2 regions of the Lysinibacillus sp. genome follow, and region 1 is predicted to be linked to the other one. Evidence: riboswitches for the same ligand, from Rfam matches in the RefSeq annotation. Region 1 holds a riboswitch; the other holds the start of a gene.
What was found. A riboswitch is a leader RNA that binds a small molecule or an ion and turns the genes downstream of it on or off. The one in region 1 is predicted to bind cobalamin.
Positions count from the first base shown of each region.

Region 2: linked by a shared signal. The riboswitch ahead of RT445_RS05065 (ATP:cob(I)alamin adenosyltransferase) and the one ahead of RT445_RS18870 (ABC transporter substrate-binding protein) in region 1 are both predicted to bind cobalamin.

Region 1 covers NZ_DAMDAY010000112.1:3,939-11,358, forward strand. The annotation lists gene RT445_RS18865 (elongation factor G) at 1-1,475, opposite strand, end outside; cobalamin riboswitch at 1,658-1,844, shown strand; gene RT445_RS18870 (ABC transporter substrate-binding protein) at 1,971-2,966, shown strand; gene RT445_RS18875 (NAD(P)/FAD-dependent oxidoreductase) at 3,026-3,703, shown strand; gene RT445_RS18880 (S9 family peptidase) at 3,776-5,764, shown strand; gene RT445_RS18885 (class I SAM-dependent rRNA methyltransferase) at 5,848-7,044, opposite strand; gene RT445_RS18890 (alpha/beta hydrolase) at 7,107-7,420, opposite strand, start outside.
Region 2 covers NZ_DAMDAY010000013.1:578-7,997, forward strand. The annotation lists gene RT445_RS05060 (ABC transporter substrate-binding protein) at 1-879, opposite strand, end outside; partial or broken gene RT445_RS05065 (ATP:cob(I)alamin adenosyltransferase) at 863-1,416, opposite strand; cobalamin riboswitch at 1,581-1,778, opposite strand; gene RT445_RS05070 (hypothetical protein) at 1,872-2,426, opposite strand; gene ytvI (sporulation integral membrane protein YtvI) at 2,516-3,574, shown strand; gene RT445_RS05080 (C40 family peptidase) at 3,673-4,827, opposite strand; gene RT445_RS05085 (ABC1 kinase family protein) at 5,153-7,141, opposite strand; gene RT445_RS05090 (c-type cytochrome) at 7,315-7,420, opposite strand, start outside.

The sequences.
Region 1 (7,420 bases):
TGCCCGCGACCTGTCAACAGCGTAAAATGAACATCGGTTAGCGGGAAGCCTGTCAGTAGTCCATGATGCTCCCGTTCAAATAAGTGCTTTTCAACAAGTCGTTGGTTACCTACTGATAAATCATCCGCATGACAGGCATTGCTAAAAGTTATGCCTGTTCCACGTGGATTTGGCTCCATTAATACATGCACTTCCGCATAATGCTTGAGTGGCTCAAAATGGCCATAGCCTGTAACCGTTGTCGCAATTGTCTCCATGTATAAAATTTGTGGCTCTCCGAAAGAAACGACTAATGAAAAACGCTTCTGTAATACCTCAACGAGTACCTCTAGCTGAATAACGCCCATTATATGCACGTGGATTTCCTGGAATTTTTCCTGCCAGAGAACACGTAATGAAGGCTCTTCCGCTTCTAACAAACGAAAAATTTGTAGCACTTCTTTAATATGTTGGTCGCCTTCATATTGTACCTTTGCCTGTAAGGTTGGGACGAGCTCGTACGGCTGCGATTGTGTAGTACTGCCAATGCGGTCTCCAATAGTTGCCTGACTTAACCCTTTAACAGCAAATATCTCACCCGCTTCAACATGTTGAACGGTTTCAAAGCGATTGCCATTATAAAGGCGAATTTCTGTGATTTTTTCTGTTGTCTCGCCAAAGGTAAATTCATCCCGCACATGTAAGGACCCCTGCATGGCCTTCATAAAGGTTAAACGCTGGTGGCCGTCGTGTCGTATTTTAAAAACCTCTCCCTGAAACGGTGCATCCTGTTCAAAATGAGTATCGGTTAATAGAGGAAGCTGGGCAATAAATTCCTGAATGCCCTCATCCTTTAAGGCCGAGCCTGTAAAGCAAGGGAAAGCACATTCACTTGTAATCATGTCCTTTAGCTGTGCTAGACATTGTTCATGTTCCAACGATTCATTCAAAAAGGCATCGAGTAATTCTTCATCTCGCTCTGCCAGCCATTCCATCATACTACTAGAAAGATAATCTGCTCGAAGCGGTTCATCGATCAACAAGACATCTGGTGAGCAATCTTTACGTAGCTGCTTCATGACTGCCTCTACGTTGGCCCCTTCACGATCGATTTTATTGATAAAAAAGAAGGTTGGGACATGATATTTACGTAACAGCTGCCATACTGTTTCTGTATGACCTTGCACGCCCTCCACTGCACTGATAATAATAATGGCGTAATCCATGACTCGAATGGAACGCTCCATTTCAGGGGAGAAATCGACATGCCCTGGTGTATCAATTAACGTGTATGTATCATCGCCGATGTTCATGCGACCTTGCTCGGCAAATATGGTGATGCCACGCTTGCGCTCTAATTCATGATTATCGAGAAAGGTATCCTGGTGATCGACACGGCCTCGGGCTTGAATACTATTTGTATGAAAAAGTACTTGCTCAGAAAATGTTGTTTTCCCTGCATCGACATGCGCAAGTACACCAATTGTTTTGTACATAACCAATCCTCGTTTCTATCCATTGCTTTCTTCCCATTGTAACAGAATTCTCGTAGAAATATTTCTTGTAAAATAGTTCGTCTTTATGTCGAAATAGTGCTAATATAATGGGGATTATGGATGTCACGCCATGTTCCTCATTGCGTGATTAATCTTCTTCTGCTAGTCTATCAATAGTATTAACCATTATAAAATGTATTGGTGCAAATGGCATTTGTCATTTGCTTAAAAGGGAAATCGGTGTAATTCCGATGCTGTCCCGCAACTGTAAATGGGGAGTCTATACAACGTGCCACTGTAGTGTAGCTATGGGAAGGCGTATAGATGATGAACCTAAGCCAGGATACCTGCCAATATGAACTGTTAACTAAGAACCACGAGGATGGGGATAGTGATAAAGGTGACCATACCATTTTTTCACTATGCTTCTCTCTTGGCGACAAGAGGGTTTTTTTATGCCCTCAAAACTATATTCATAACAAAGGAGATTAGGACATGAAGAAATGGAATAGTTTATGGCTCATCATGGTCATTGCCTTAGTAGCTGTTTTAGGCGCTTGTAATGCAACGGACAACAAAGAGTCTGCAGAACAGGGTGAAAAGGTTGAGCCGTCCGAGACAGCAACAACAGAAGTAACGATCGAAAATAATGATACAACGCAAACATATAAGGAAGCACCAAAAAAAGCGATTAGTTTAAATCAGCATGTAACGGAAATCATGCTGGCATTAGGATTAGAGGATTCCATGGTAGGAACAGCTTACTTAGATGATACAATCTATGAGCCATTACAAGAAGCTTACGATAAGGTCCCTGTGCTTTCAGATCAATATCCAACGAAGGAGCAAGTAATTGATGCAGAGGCGGATTTCTTATATGCAGGCTGGAAAAGTGGCTTTGGTGAAAAGGGCGTAGGAACTCCGGAAGAGCTAGAGGCATTAGGGATTCATACGTATTTACATACAGCTTCCAATATGACAAAGCCGACATTAGAGGATATTTTCACTGATATTCGCAATATCGCGAAGATTTTCCGGGTGGAGGATCGTGGAGAAGCCTTAATTGAGCAAATGACGAAAGACGTAGAAAATGTACAGTCGAAATTACCGAAAGATGATGAAAATTTACGTGTGTTAGTGTTTGACAGCGGTGAAAAGGATATCTTTACAGCTGGTCAAAACTTTATGAATGAGCTAGTGACCATCGCTGGTGGTCAAAATATTTTTGGTGATGTGGAATCCGGCTGGACAACCGTATCAAAAGAAGATGCAGTAGACCGTAACCCAGAGGTGGTGGTTGTCATTGATTACGGTGAAACAACAGCAGAACAAAAGATTCAATTCTTAAAAAATGATCCCGCATTAAAGGAGATGGAAGCTGTTAAAAATGAGCGCTTTGTTATTCTTCCGCTATCAGCAGCATCTGAAGGAGTTCGAGCAGCAGAGGCGATTGAAATTTTAGCAAAAGGCTTCTATCCTGAAAATTTTTAATCTAACAACAATCCGAGCTAGCGTTTTTGCTAGCTCCTTTTTCATAAGGAGAGATATCCATGAATGCATTTCAAAAAAACGTACCAGATCAAACCTTCGAAACACTTAGCCAACAAGGCGAATTTACACGCTTAGCTGTCAGTCCTGGCATTATTAATAAGCATTACACGCCAGCACAATTTCAAAAAATAGCCGAGATTGTTGGAGAAAAGGGGGCAATTAAGTATTCGGCTTCTTATAGTATTATAGTATCCGTCCCGACGAGTGCTGCCGCACAAGCTGTTCAAGCCTTACAGGAAGCGGGTCTACATATTGCACCAGCAGTACCTAATATCGTCATGAAGGCATGTGATTTTTGTGATGGTGAAAAAATGGAGGCAGTGCATATTACAGAACAGCTCTATCATACGTTAGAGAGGATTCAGGTCCCTTCGAGAGTGCGTGTTAACGTGAATGGCTGTGCATCTGCCTGCTATAACCCATCTTTTGATGATATAGGACTCGTTTATCAAAACGAAAGCTTTGATGTTTATTTAGGGGCTATACCGATGGGGGCAAAGGCACAGGCTGGCACATTATTTGCAAAAAAGGTAGGGGTAGAACAGATTGAAGGCTTTGTGCTACAAATTATAAGTCTTTATCAGGAGTATGCACGTCCTCATGAGCCCTTTTATAAATTTTATCGTAGAACAAAATCAACTGAATATTGGGAAATAGTAAAAGATTCTATTAAATAGCAGGAATATTACTTAGGGTGTCGAAGTATTGTAATAAGGCAATAAAAATTACAAATCCAAAGGAGTAAGAACATGACATCGAAACAAGGAATTCAACCAGAAGATCTTTATCACTTAAAATCGGTAGCAGATCCCCAGCTATCACCTGATGGCACTGAGGTAATATATGTAGAGACTCGTATTGATGAAAAGAAAAAAGACTATATATCCAATTTATTTTACATACACTTGAAGGATAGAACGCCAAAGCAATGGACATTTGGAGAGGATAGAACAAGTGCTCCTGTTTGGTCTCCGGATGGCAGTCAAATTGCCTTTTTGTCAACGAGAACGGGGCAGCCCCAAATTTATGTTTTGTCAAAAGCGGGGGGTGAGGCAAAACAAGTGACACATTGTAAAAATGGTGCGTCATCTCCTGTATGGTCACCGTGCGGAAAGAAAATTGCCTTTTCTGTTAAGCTAGGGAAGGATGAATCTATCTTAGACAAGGTGGAGGATGAAAAGAAAGAGGAGAAAGAAGTAAAGCCTCTCGAAATAGACAAGATGAAACATAAATCAGATGCAGGTGGGTTCTTGAATTTGGAGCAGTTTACCCACATTGCCATCGTCGATTTGGAATCGGGTGAGCTTGAGCAAGTGACGGAAGGAAATGAACATTTCCATCTTGATACATGGTCGCCAAATGGACAATATCTTACGTATTTAGCAGATAAAGCGGAGGATTTAGATTTCTCATTTAATATCGATATTTTCTTATTAAATGTAGAGACAAAAGAGACGCGCCAGCTTACGCAAGGAACAGGCATGTATTATCAAACATCATGGTCACCGAATAGTCGCTTTATTTCTTATATAGGAAGTGAAAGAGAATTTGAAAATGCTACGCAAGCTAAGCTATGGGTGTATGATTTGCAAGACAATGTGCTGACATGTATCACAGGTGAATTTGATGCACCGATTGGGGATTTTGCTATTGGAGATTTCCTACAAGGTGTAGTGACACCACGTGTTCAATGGCTGAACGATAACAAAAGCTTCTACTTCCAAGTAACAGATCATGGCAATGCGGCGATTTATTTCGGTAATATAGAGGGCGAAATCTACCCAGCTATTCACGATGATCAATATGTCTATGGTTTCTCACTTGATGCTCAACAGGATAAAGCAGTTGTTGCTATTAGCACAACAACAAATCCTGGCGATTTATTTTACATCAACTTGCAAACAGGTGACAGAGAACAGCTAACATCCATCAATGAAGAATTTTTAAAGACGAGAACCTTATCGGTACCAGAAGCCATTGAATTCGAAGGAGCAGAGGGCTGGAAGGTTAACGGCTGGATTATGAAGCCAGTTGGCTATGAAGCTGGGAATAAATATCCTCTCGTTCTTGAAATTCATGGTGGGCCACATGCCATGTATGCCAACACCTATTTTAATGAGTTCCAAATCTTAGCTGCTCAAGGCTTTGCTGTGCTTTATACGAACCCACGTGGTAGTCATGGCTATGGTCAAACATTTGTCGATGCAGTACGAGGTGATTATGGTGGTAATGATTATCAGGATCTGATGGCTGCCGTAGACTACACGTTGGAGCACTATGATTTTATTGACCAAGACCGTCTTGGTGTAACAGGGGGAAGCTATGGAGGCTTTATGACCAACTGGATTGTTGGCCATACGAACCGCTTTAAAGCAGCCGTGACACAGCGTTCCATTTCGAACTGGATTAGCTTCTATGGTGTTAGTGATATTGGCTATTACTTTACAGACTGGCAAATTCAAGCGGGCTTTGACGATATAGAGAAGCTATGGCATCATTCTCCACTGAAATATGTAGATAATGTGGAGACACCTTTATTGATTTTACATGGTGAAAAAGATTATCGCTGTCCGATTGAGCAGGCAGAGCAATTATTTATTGCCTTAAAGCATCGTAAAAAAGAAACAAAATTCGTGCGTTTCCCTGAGGCTAATCATGAGCTATCTCGAAGCGGAAAACCAACGTTACGAATTAATCGACTCGAATATATTCGCGATTGGTTTGTGAAGTATTTATAAGGTTTTATTCGCGGCTTAAGAACTTTCTTAGGCCACTTTTTTACATAAAAAAAGAATCACAGCAAAGTGTGATTCCCTCCTAGTTAGTCGATCTTTTGAATGAATACGACCTTCAAGTAATTAAATTCAGGGTATTCCCGAGGCACACGGAAATCCTTCGGTAAACCGTATTCCTCGACAATTTTATAGCGTGTACGAGTCTCTTTAAAGGCTTGGTCAATAAAGCTTTTAAACTTTTTCATACCAAAGCTTGCATTATTGGTAGAAGCAACAATGATACCGTTTTTGGCCGTAATCGCAATCGTGTCCTTCAGTAATTTAGGGTAGTCCTTCGCCGTTGAAAACGTCATTTGCTTCGTACGTGCAAAGCTAGGTGGGTCTAATACGACAAGGTCGAACTGTAATGCATGACGCTGCGCATATTTAAAATAATGAAAGACATCCATCACTTTTATATCCTGTGCTTCATAATCAATGTCATTGACACTAAATTGCTCAATCGTTTTGGCTAGACTGCGTTTAGCTACGTCCACACTCGTTGTTTTATTAGCGCCTCCGAGGGCAGCTGCCACAGAAAATGCCCCTGTATAGGAGAACGTATTGAGCATGTTGGTGCTGTTTGCATAACGCTCACGTATAGCCAATCGTACCTCACGTTGATCAAGGAAAATGCCCGTCATCGCACCATCATTTAAATGAACCGCATAGGTCATGCCATTTTCCTTCACCATAAGGGGAAATTCGCCAGGCGTGCCCATGACAAAATCATCCTGTTCCATGTACTGCCCTTTACTATCAAAGCGTTTTTTCTCATAAATGGCTTGGTAGTTGACTGTTTCAGCAAGCGCCTCATAAACCACTTCTTTAAATGAATAAATACCCTCACTATACCAACTCACCATATAGTACCCATTAAAAAAGTCAATTGTTAAACCACCAATGCCATCTCCTTCACCATTAAAAACTCGGAAGGCAGTCGTGTTGTCATTGTTAAAAAATGCTGCACGATTGTCGATCGCTTTTTTGAATTTTTTTATGAAAAAAGCTTTATCAATCGTTTCGTTGGCATCTGTTGTCAGCACCCATCCAATCCCTTTATTTTGGATACCGTAGTATCCTGTGCCAATAAATCGATTATGGTGATCCATCAGCTTCAGGAGCGTTCCTTGCTCGGTAGGCAGCTGTTTTGCATTCACTGCATCCTTTGAAATAAGCGGGTAGCCTTTTCTTAATTGATCGGAAAATGGCTGTTGTATTTGTAGAGCAATTGTTTGTGTCATCGTGTCATCCTTTAAAAAACGTTTTGCTCTATTATCGCACTGTTTGAGTGGGATAGCCAAACTTATTTTAGGAATTGGGCGATTTTTTCCACCGTTTCAATCGTTGCATCTTCAAAATAATTCATTTTACTAAAATAGCTATGAATTAAACCTGGCATTGTGACATGCTCTACGGCAACACCAGCGTCCATTAGTTTTTGTGCATAGCTTTGGCCTTCATCAAAGAGCACATCTGCCTCGGCCGCAATAATCATTGTCTTGGGCATACTACGAACATCCTCTAGCTGGAGCGGAGATACAAATGGGTTTGTAAAATTGGATTCATCTGTATAATGCTGTGAGAACCACTTCATGCCTTGGATATCTAAGCCAAAAT
Region 2 (7,420 bases), on a different contig from region 1:
ATTAGAGATATCAGTATCAAGAGACTGTACAGCTTTATCTTGAATAGCTTTCACAGTATTCCAACCATCACGTGTCAAAATTTCCCCTATAGGATCTTCTGTATAGTTTACTGTTGTTAATATAACCTCTGGATTTTTCGCAATAACCTCTTCCTCAGACACTTGCGCCCAATTGTCTAAATCAGCAAAGACATTCTTAACATTGGCTGCATTTAATATTTCTTGCTGGAAAGTTCCAGCGCCTGCCGTATAAATATCTGGCTTAGGACTAATCTCTAAATAAACATTTTTCGGTGCTTTTACTTCTTTCACCTTTGTTTGTACTTCAGTAATTTTCGCTTTAATCTGTTCGTTTAATTCATTTCCTTTATCTTCAACACCCATTACAGCAGCTAGTTGTTCAATATCCCCATAAACATCATCAAATGATGTGGCAGATTCAATAACAAATACTTTCAGTCCCGCATCTTCTAATGGTTTCAATGCATCCTTAGAGCCAATTGTGTAAGCAATGACCACATCTGGCTTTAAGGCTATAATGCGTTCACTATCGAAATTCTGAGAATCAGATACTCGTTCGATTTTTTGTGCTGCTTCTGGATATGTGTCATACTCTGTTGCTCCTACGATTTTCTCACCAACACCTAGTGCAAATAAAATCTCCGTATTACTTGGTTGTAAAGAAACAATAGTTTTTGGTACTTCTTTAAATTCTACTTCTACACCACGATCATCTGTTACTTTGTAGGTTGTTTGTTCAGTTTGTTGCGTATCCTGTGAAGCCTCTTTATTTTTTGTATCTTCTGAGGTACCACAACCTGCTAAAACTAATATTAGTACTAGCACTGATAGCCATTGGAAATTAAATACTTTCTTCATTCTTACTCTCCCTTTTCTTTTTCATTGGATAGGATTTACTAATAAACGGTATTTCAGCTATACCTGCTTGGTGATTCATATAGACTGCCATGACAAAGCATACATTTGCTAACAAGCCTAAGTAGTCGAAAAGGATAGCTGGTACCTCTCGTTCCTCTGAAACCTTATGTAATGTACGATATGATTTTTTGGCTTCACTGCGGCAAAGATGTAAAGCAGCAGCAGCCTCTGTGCCCTGAGGTAAAACAAAACTTTGTCTTCCTTCACATGACGAACATAAAAGTCATAGCGTTCGCTTAACCAAGAAAGATCTTCTTCTGTTACTGCTAGCTTTCCTCGGACTGAACCATTGACATGGTAAGCCATAGGTAATATAAGCAGCAAATCATCTACGACAACTTGTACATCCTCCTTTTTTACTGCAGCTAATGCAACCCCTAGATGTGTTGTGAGACTATCTGTTCGAATCTCATAATCAACCGTTGAAGCCTTCTCACGCATAAACGGATAACAAGAATAACGTGCATCCTTTTTCACTTGATGTACCCCCTTCCCATTTTGATAAATTCTTACATGAACGATAGCATAAAAAAACGCCGCTCCTTTAAGCAAAGGAACGACGAAAATAACATAATGATTGCCAATTACTATGACATTACCTATGTAATTTGCCGTATATCCTCCTAGCTTCCGAAGAGTTGTTATACGTTCAAATAAAGGTCGGTCTCCTGGCTTGTACAATTCATTAATGAATTTTAATGAGCTATAAAGAACCTTCCCATCTCCTTGGAGACAGTGGTATATCTTTATAATGGCTGTACTTACAGTTGCGGAAACAGCTTCGGTTTTTCACCGAATTCCCGATTATGCTAGTTAGCACCTTTATTCTGCAAGAATATTTCATTTGTAAAGCAGTTTACCATATATTAATAGGAAAAAACAGTTGTACTCCAAATAGAAACTTTACATCTGTACAAAAAAACACCATCTCGCTACTTTGAACGGATGGCTGCCTTATATTTCTTTTTGTGTTTAACTTCGTGCTCTTCATCAATTAAGCGATGTGCAATAGCTATTAATTTAGAGTCATTCGTTTGATCATAAAGCTTTTTAAAAGAAATAATAATATCATAGCGAATAAGAGAGGGATGCTTTTCATCCAAACATGTTTGAAATCTCTTAGCTAGATACGAGACAACTAAGTCTCTTTGTACTTGACCTGCTAATCCAATTTTCCAAATAGCTTGTAACGCGTTCCTCGCCGTGGCAAATCGCTCATCATACGTCACAGCCCAAATTTTCAAAAAATCCTCCAATACCCTTTCTTCTGGATCACTTTTTGCGGCTAAGGCACATAAAATTTGTGCAGCACGTGCACGAGCATGTCCATCTTTGTATGTAAGTGCTTGTACAAGCTGTTCCCATACTGCATATGTCCAATCTACGGGCTCCTGCATAATTTTCATTAGTTCCTCGTAAGATTCATATTGAATATCGTGGTCACGCTCTGTTAGATTACTAAAAAGTTGCAAAATCTCTTTTTCCATAATTTATCCCTACCTTTATTGATTCAGAACGTAATAAAATTTGATTTATGGTACACTTAACTTAATTTTTTCGCAAAGAAGGTGAGTTTATGAATAAATTTAATGCTAGGAAATTGATTTTTCGAGTAATTGTGATTCTATCCTTACTTGTAGCTGCCTATTTTATTATCCCTGTGTCCATGCCTTTACTATTTGCAGGTATAAGTGCATTTTTCTTAGAACCAATCGTCATGTTCTTTAAAAGGCGATGGAAGATGTCACGGAAAATAGCAGTTGCTTTTATATACATAGTGAGTGTTATGGTTATATCTATTATTTGCTATCTGTCCATTACACAAATCATGTCGCAAATAATTTTACTATCTAAGCAAGCTCCCTATTATATTTCCAAGCTATCAGATATGTGGCTCCATATGCAAGAAAATATCTCTAAATATACAGAAGACTTTCCACCAGAAGTAAGTGCTTCACTTCAAAAAACCACAATGGATTTCATAAAAAAAGTTGAAGAATTCTTTTTAAGCTTCTTTAATTATAGCAAAGTTTCAGCCTTCTTTTCAGAAATTCCAAGCCTATTTATCAGTCTTCTCGTTTATATGATTGCTCTATTCCTATTTATGCTTGATTTGCCTAAATTAAAGCAAATCACTTATAAATATTTAAAGCCCAACACTGCAAAGAAAATAAAGATTATCCTTAATCGTCTAAAGGATGCAACTTTCGGTTATATGAAGGCACACTTATTTGTAAGCTTTATTATTGGAGGCGTCACACTTATTGGACTTCTATTAATCCAACCCAAATATGCCATAACAATGACGATTATTATTTGGTTAATAGATATTGTCCCTTTCCTAGGCTCTATCATTATTTTAGCTCCATGGGGACTTTATCATTTACTGATGGGTAACACAGCTATTGCTGTAAAATTATTCATCTTAGCTGCTATTTTACTTATTATTCGTCGAGTAGTCGAGCCTAAATTAATGGGAGACCATATCGGTTTATCTACATTGCCAACATTAATCGCCATGTTCATTGGTCTTCAGTTATTTGGTATTATCGGTTTACTTGTCGGTCCCTTTGTTATAATTTTCTTTATTGCATTGAAAGAGACAGGTGTCATTAAGTTAAACTTTAAAATTTAAAAATTTTTAAGCTAAATAAAAAAGGTCATCTTTGTATTTTTTCTCTACAAAGATGACCTTTTTCTCATGTCAATCGTCTATTAGTTAAAGAGGCTTGCTTATTGAATACGACCGAAGCCTACTAAATATTGATTCCACCAATCAAGTGATTCAATTACGACACCGTTGTTTTGAGCATCGATCATTGTGTTGTTACCTAAGTAAATACCTACGTGCGCTACCCCAGACCCGTAGCTGAAGAATACTAAGTCACCAACTCGTGCTTCACTTGCTGAAATACGCTGTGTTGCTAAATATTGTTGTGATGCTGTACGAGGTAAAGAAACACCTGCTTGTTTGTAAGACCATTGTACAAGACCTGAGCAGTCAAAGCCTGTTGATGGGTTGCTACCACCCCAAACATAAGGACGACCTAGGAATTGCTTAGCAGTTGAAATAGCATCTCCTGATGATGCTGTACCAGCTCCAGAGCCAACAATAATTTTTTGTGGTTGACCACCACCAGTATTTTGAGTTGCTTGTACTACTGGCGTTGCTGCTTGAAGAGCACGTAAACGAGCTGCTTCTTCTTCAGCTGCTTTACGCTCCGCTTCTAAACGTTCTTCTTCTTGTTTCGTTGCAATTTGAGCTTTTAATGCAAGTGATTTCGCTTCGTTTTCAGCCTTTTTCACTTCCATTTCGCTTTCCTTTTGTTGAAGCTCTTGGAATTGTTTTTGAAGCTCTTTTTGCTTTTCATCTAATGTAGCTTTTTGTTGCACTAAGCTTGCTTTATCTGCTTCCTGTTGATCCACTAATTCTTGGTCAGCATCCATTAATGTTTTAACCGCTACGACACGGTCCATTAAATCTGCAAAGCTTTTTGCTTCAAGAACGACATTTAAATAAACGCCTACAGTGTTATCTTGTGCTTGATATGCAGCCATACGCTCACTTAAGATTTTAGAGCGTTGTTCAATACGTTTTTGTGTTTCAACAATACTAGCATCTACTTCTTTAATTTCAGCTTGTACTTGTTTAAATACTTTAACTTTTGCGTCGATCTCTTGTTGTAGCTTTGTTAATTCTTGCTCTAATTTCTTCACTTGTTTATCTATTTCAGCCTTTTTCTCGATCATTTGTTGAGAAGTTTCTTCGGCATGTACTTCAGTTGGTTGAATTGTATTAAATAATAAGCCGCCTGCTAGTGCCAATGCTAGCACCATCGACTTACGCCATTTATTGCGCTTTCCCACGTTACCTTCATTTCCCTTCATCTATCAATTTCGCTCTCGATATCCTATGTAATCACTTGAACGATTTCTATTTTAATTAATTGTTCTTATATTTATATTAGCCTTTTAAAGTTTAGCATTTCCGGCATAACTTTTATACTATTTCTCATCTATTTAATACATTAGTAAAACTCGAAATATTTCTGTAACATTAGATATAATGCGTATTTATTCTACAAATAACCAATTTAATCTACATAGCGATAAAAATAGCTTATTCGACATTAGACCTACGCATCGTTCTGTAATGTTTTTGTAATATTTCTCTACAATTTTTCAAAAAAAAGATAGGGAAAAGATTCCCTATCTACTGTTTCATTGATCTTAGAGCTTGTATCGATAATCTTACTAATAAAATGGCACATAAAAATAAACCTAAATAGGCGGCAGTATTTAAGTAAACCGCATAAGAATCATGAATAAATTGGGAGATAGCTAAAAGCGCCACGGATATAATGCCAAAGGTGATCCCTACTAAAAGCAGCACAAAGCGAGAAAACAAATGTGTAATAAAACGAGCATTATGTTCATCTGAAAAAACATCATGATGTAAAATAATCTTCCCGCTTTCAACGCGTTGAATTAGCTGATCTACTCTTCTTGGCATTTTACGTAAAGTAGGTATAAGCATGGACAGTTCTTCCTGAAGTCGCTCTTTAGTAGCCATTGGTTCTTTAAATGGCTTTAAGAAAGAGGCACGCATATATGTAGCAGAAAAATCCTTTGCCTCGGTAAAAATATCAAAACGGGAATCAATTACTCGTAAAGTGCCATCCAGTGTCACTAAGGAACGAAGAGCCAACCCTACTGCAGGATAGAACGCTAAACCAAAGTCCCTTACTACTGTAAATAATGCATGAATTAATTCTTCAGTCGGTATACGATCAACATAGGAGATTTTTAGTAAAATTTGATCAATTGCTTGCTCCATCCTTGCACGGTCTGCGTGATCAGCATTTTCCACTAATAATGTTAAGCCATCATATAAAACGCTTGAATCATTAAGCTGAATGCCCATCAAGAATAGCTTCAAACCCTCCTGCTGTGTAGCGCCTAATCGCCCAACTGCACCAAAATCAAGCAGAACTGGTGTGCCATCTGTTTCATCGATGTGGATATTTCCTGGATGCGGGTCTGCATGGAAAATTCCAGAGAATAACATTTGTTCAAAAAATGAATATAATACTATTCTTGCGAATTGCCTACGATCGATAGACAACCGTTTGAATTCAGCTGCCCCATCTGCTACGCTTTGCCCTCGAATATATTCCATCACAATGACATTCTCATTACTGTAGGCTGTGTATATTTTAGGTATTCGAACTTTATAGTCACTTTTCGCTAGAGCATTTTTGACCTGTAAAGTATTACGGACCTCAATATCTAAATGAATCTCCTCACGTAATCCATCCGCAAATCCACCAGCTAGCTCCCGAAAGCCTAATGACTCTGCCCAAGTTGATTTTGTTGAAAGCCAGTTGGCAAACTCCTCTAAAATTTCAAGATCATCACGCATGATTCCTTTTACTTCTGGACGCAAAAGCTTAACTACAACATCTTCATAATTTTTAAGTCGCGCCTTATGCACCTGACCAATAGAGGCAGCCGCAATGGGTTCCATTTGAAAATGGCTAAATATTTCATTCATTGGTTGTGGAAGTGAGCCTTCTAAAATTTGTGTAACTTGCTCCTCTGGTAAAGGCTTCACACGGTGCTGAAGTCTTTCTAGCTCATCTATAAAAATGGGCGAAAATAATTCCTTCCTCGTTGACAGTACTTGTCCAAATTTAATGAAAATCCCACCACATTGCTCTAATGTTGCTCTTAAGGCAATGGCAAGCTCTTTTTCATTTTCACGTTGCCTAGCATATTTAATCGTTTGCACAACACCGTTTGTGACAGCAATTTTTAGTACTTGCCTTAAACGTTTCTGTTGTCGCCAATAGCTACGCAGTCGAAATAACATGGATTTTTGGCCGTTTCGCCGGTCTCCTGTTGCTATACCACTTGGATCAAACAGTTCAAAAACTAAATAGAGTAACATAGAAATGAGTAGCATACTCCCAATCCAAATGAGCGTACTGACTTCTGTCACCGTTTGCATCATCGTTTCTGATAAAAAATCCGTATGGCGCAAATAAGAATACCAGTAAACAAAAGAGGTTAATGTCACACTAATAACAACCGATAGCACTCTACGAACAAAATTGATATTGGAGCCAATTAATCGTCCACTAACAATGTAAATCAAACCAGATACTATGATAATTTGGATCAAAAACTTCAAAAAAATCAACAGTGTCACCTCCTGCACCATTTCCATCTCTTACTACCGCTAGTATAGCAAATTTATGTACTAACTTTCTTTTACAAGGATCATAACTAATATTTTGTTATCTAAAATTGCCCATGAGCCGCTTAACTTAACAAATAGGAAAGGGACGCTGTCAGCCAGCATCCCTTCATTCATTAGTTAGTAGAAAGCACTTTTTCCCAATCAATTGTGCCATTTTTAATTTGTTCTCGTTTTTCTTTATTCATAATGTCATTTGGGCGCCCGCCTTTTGGCCAGTCT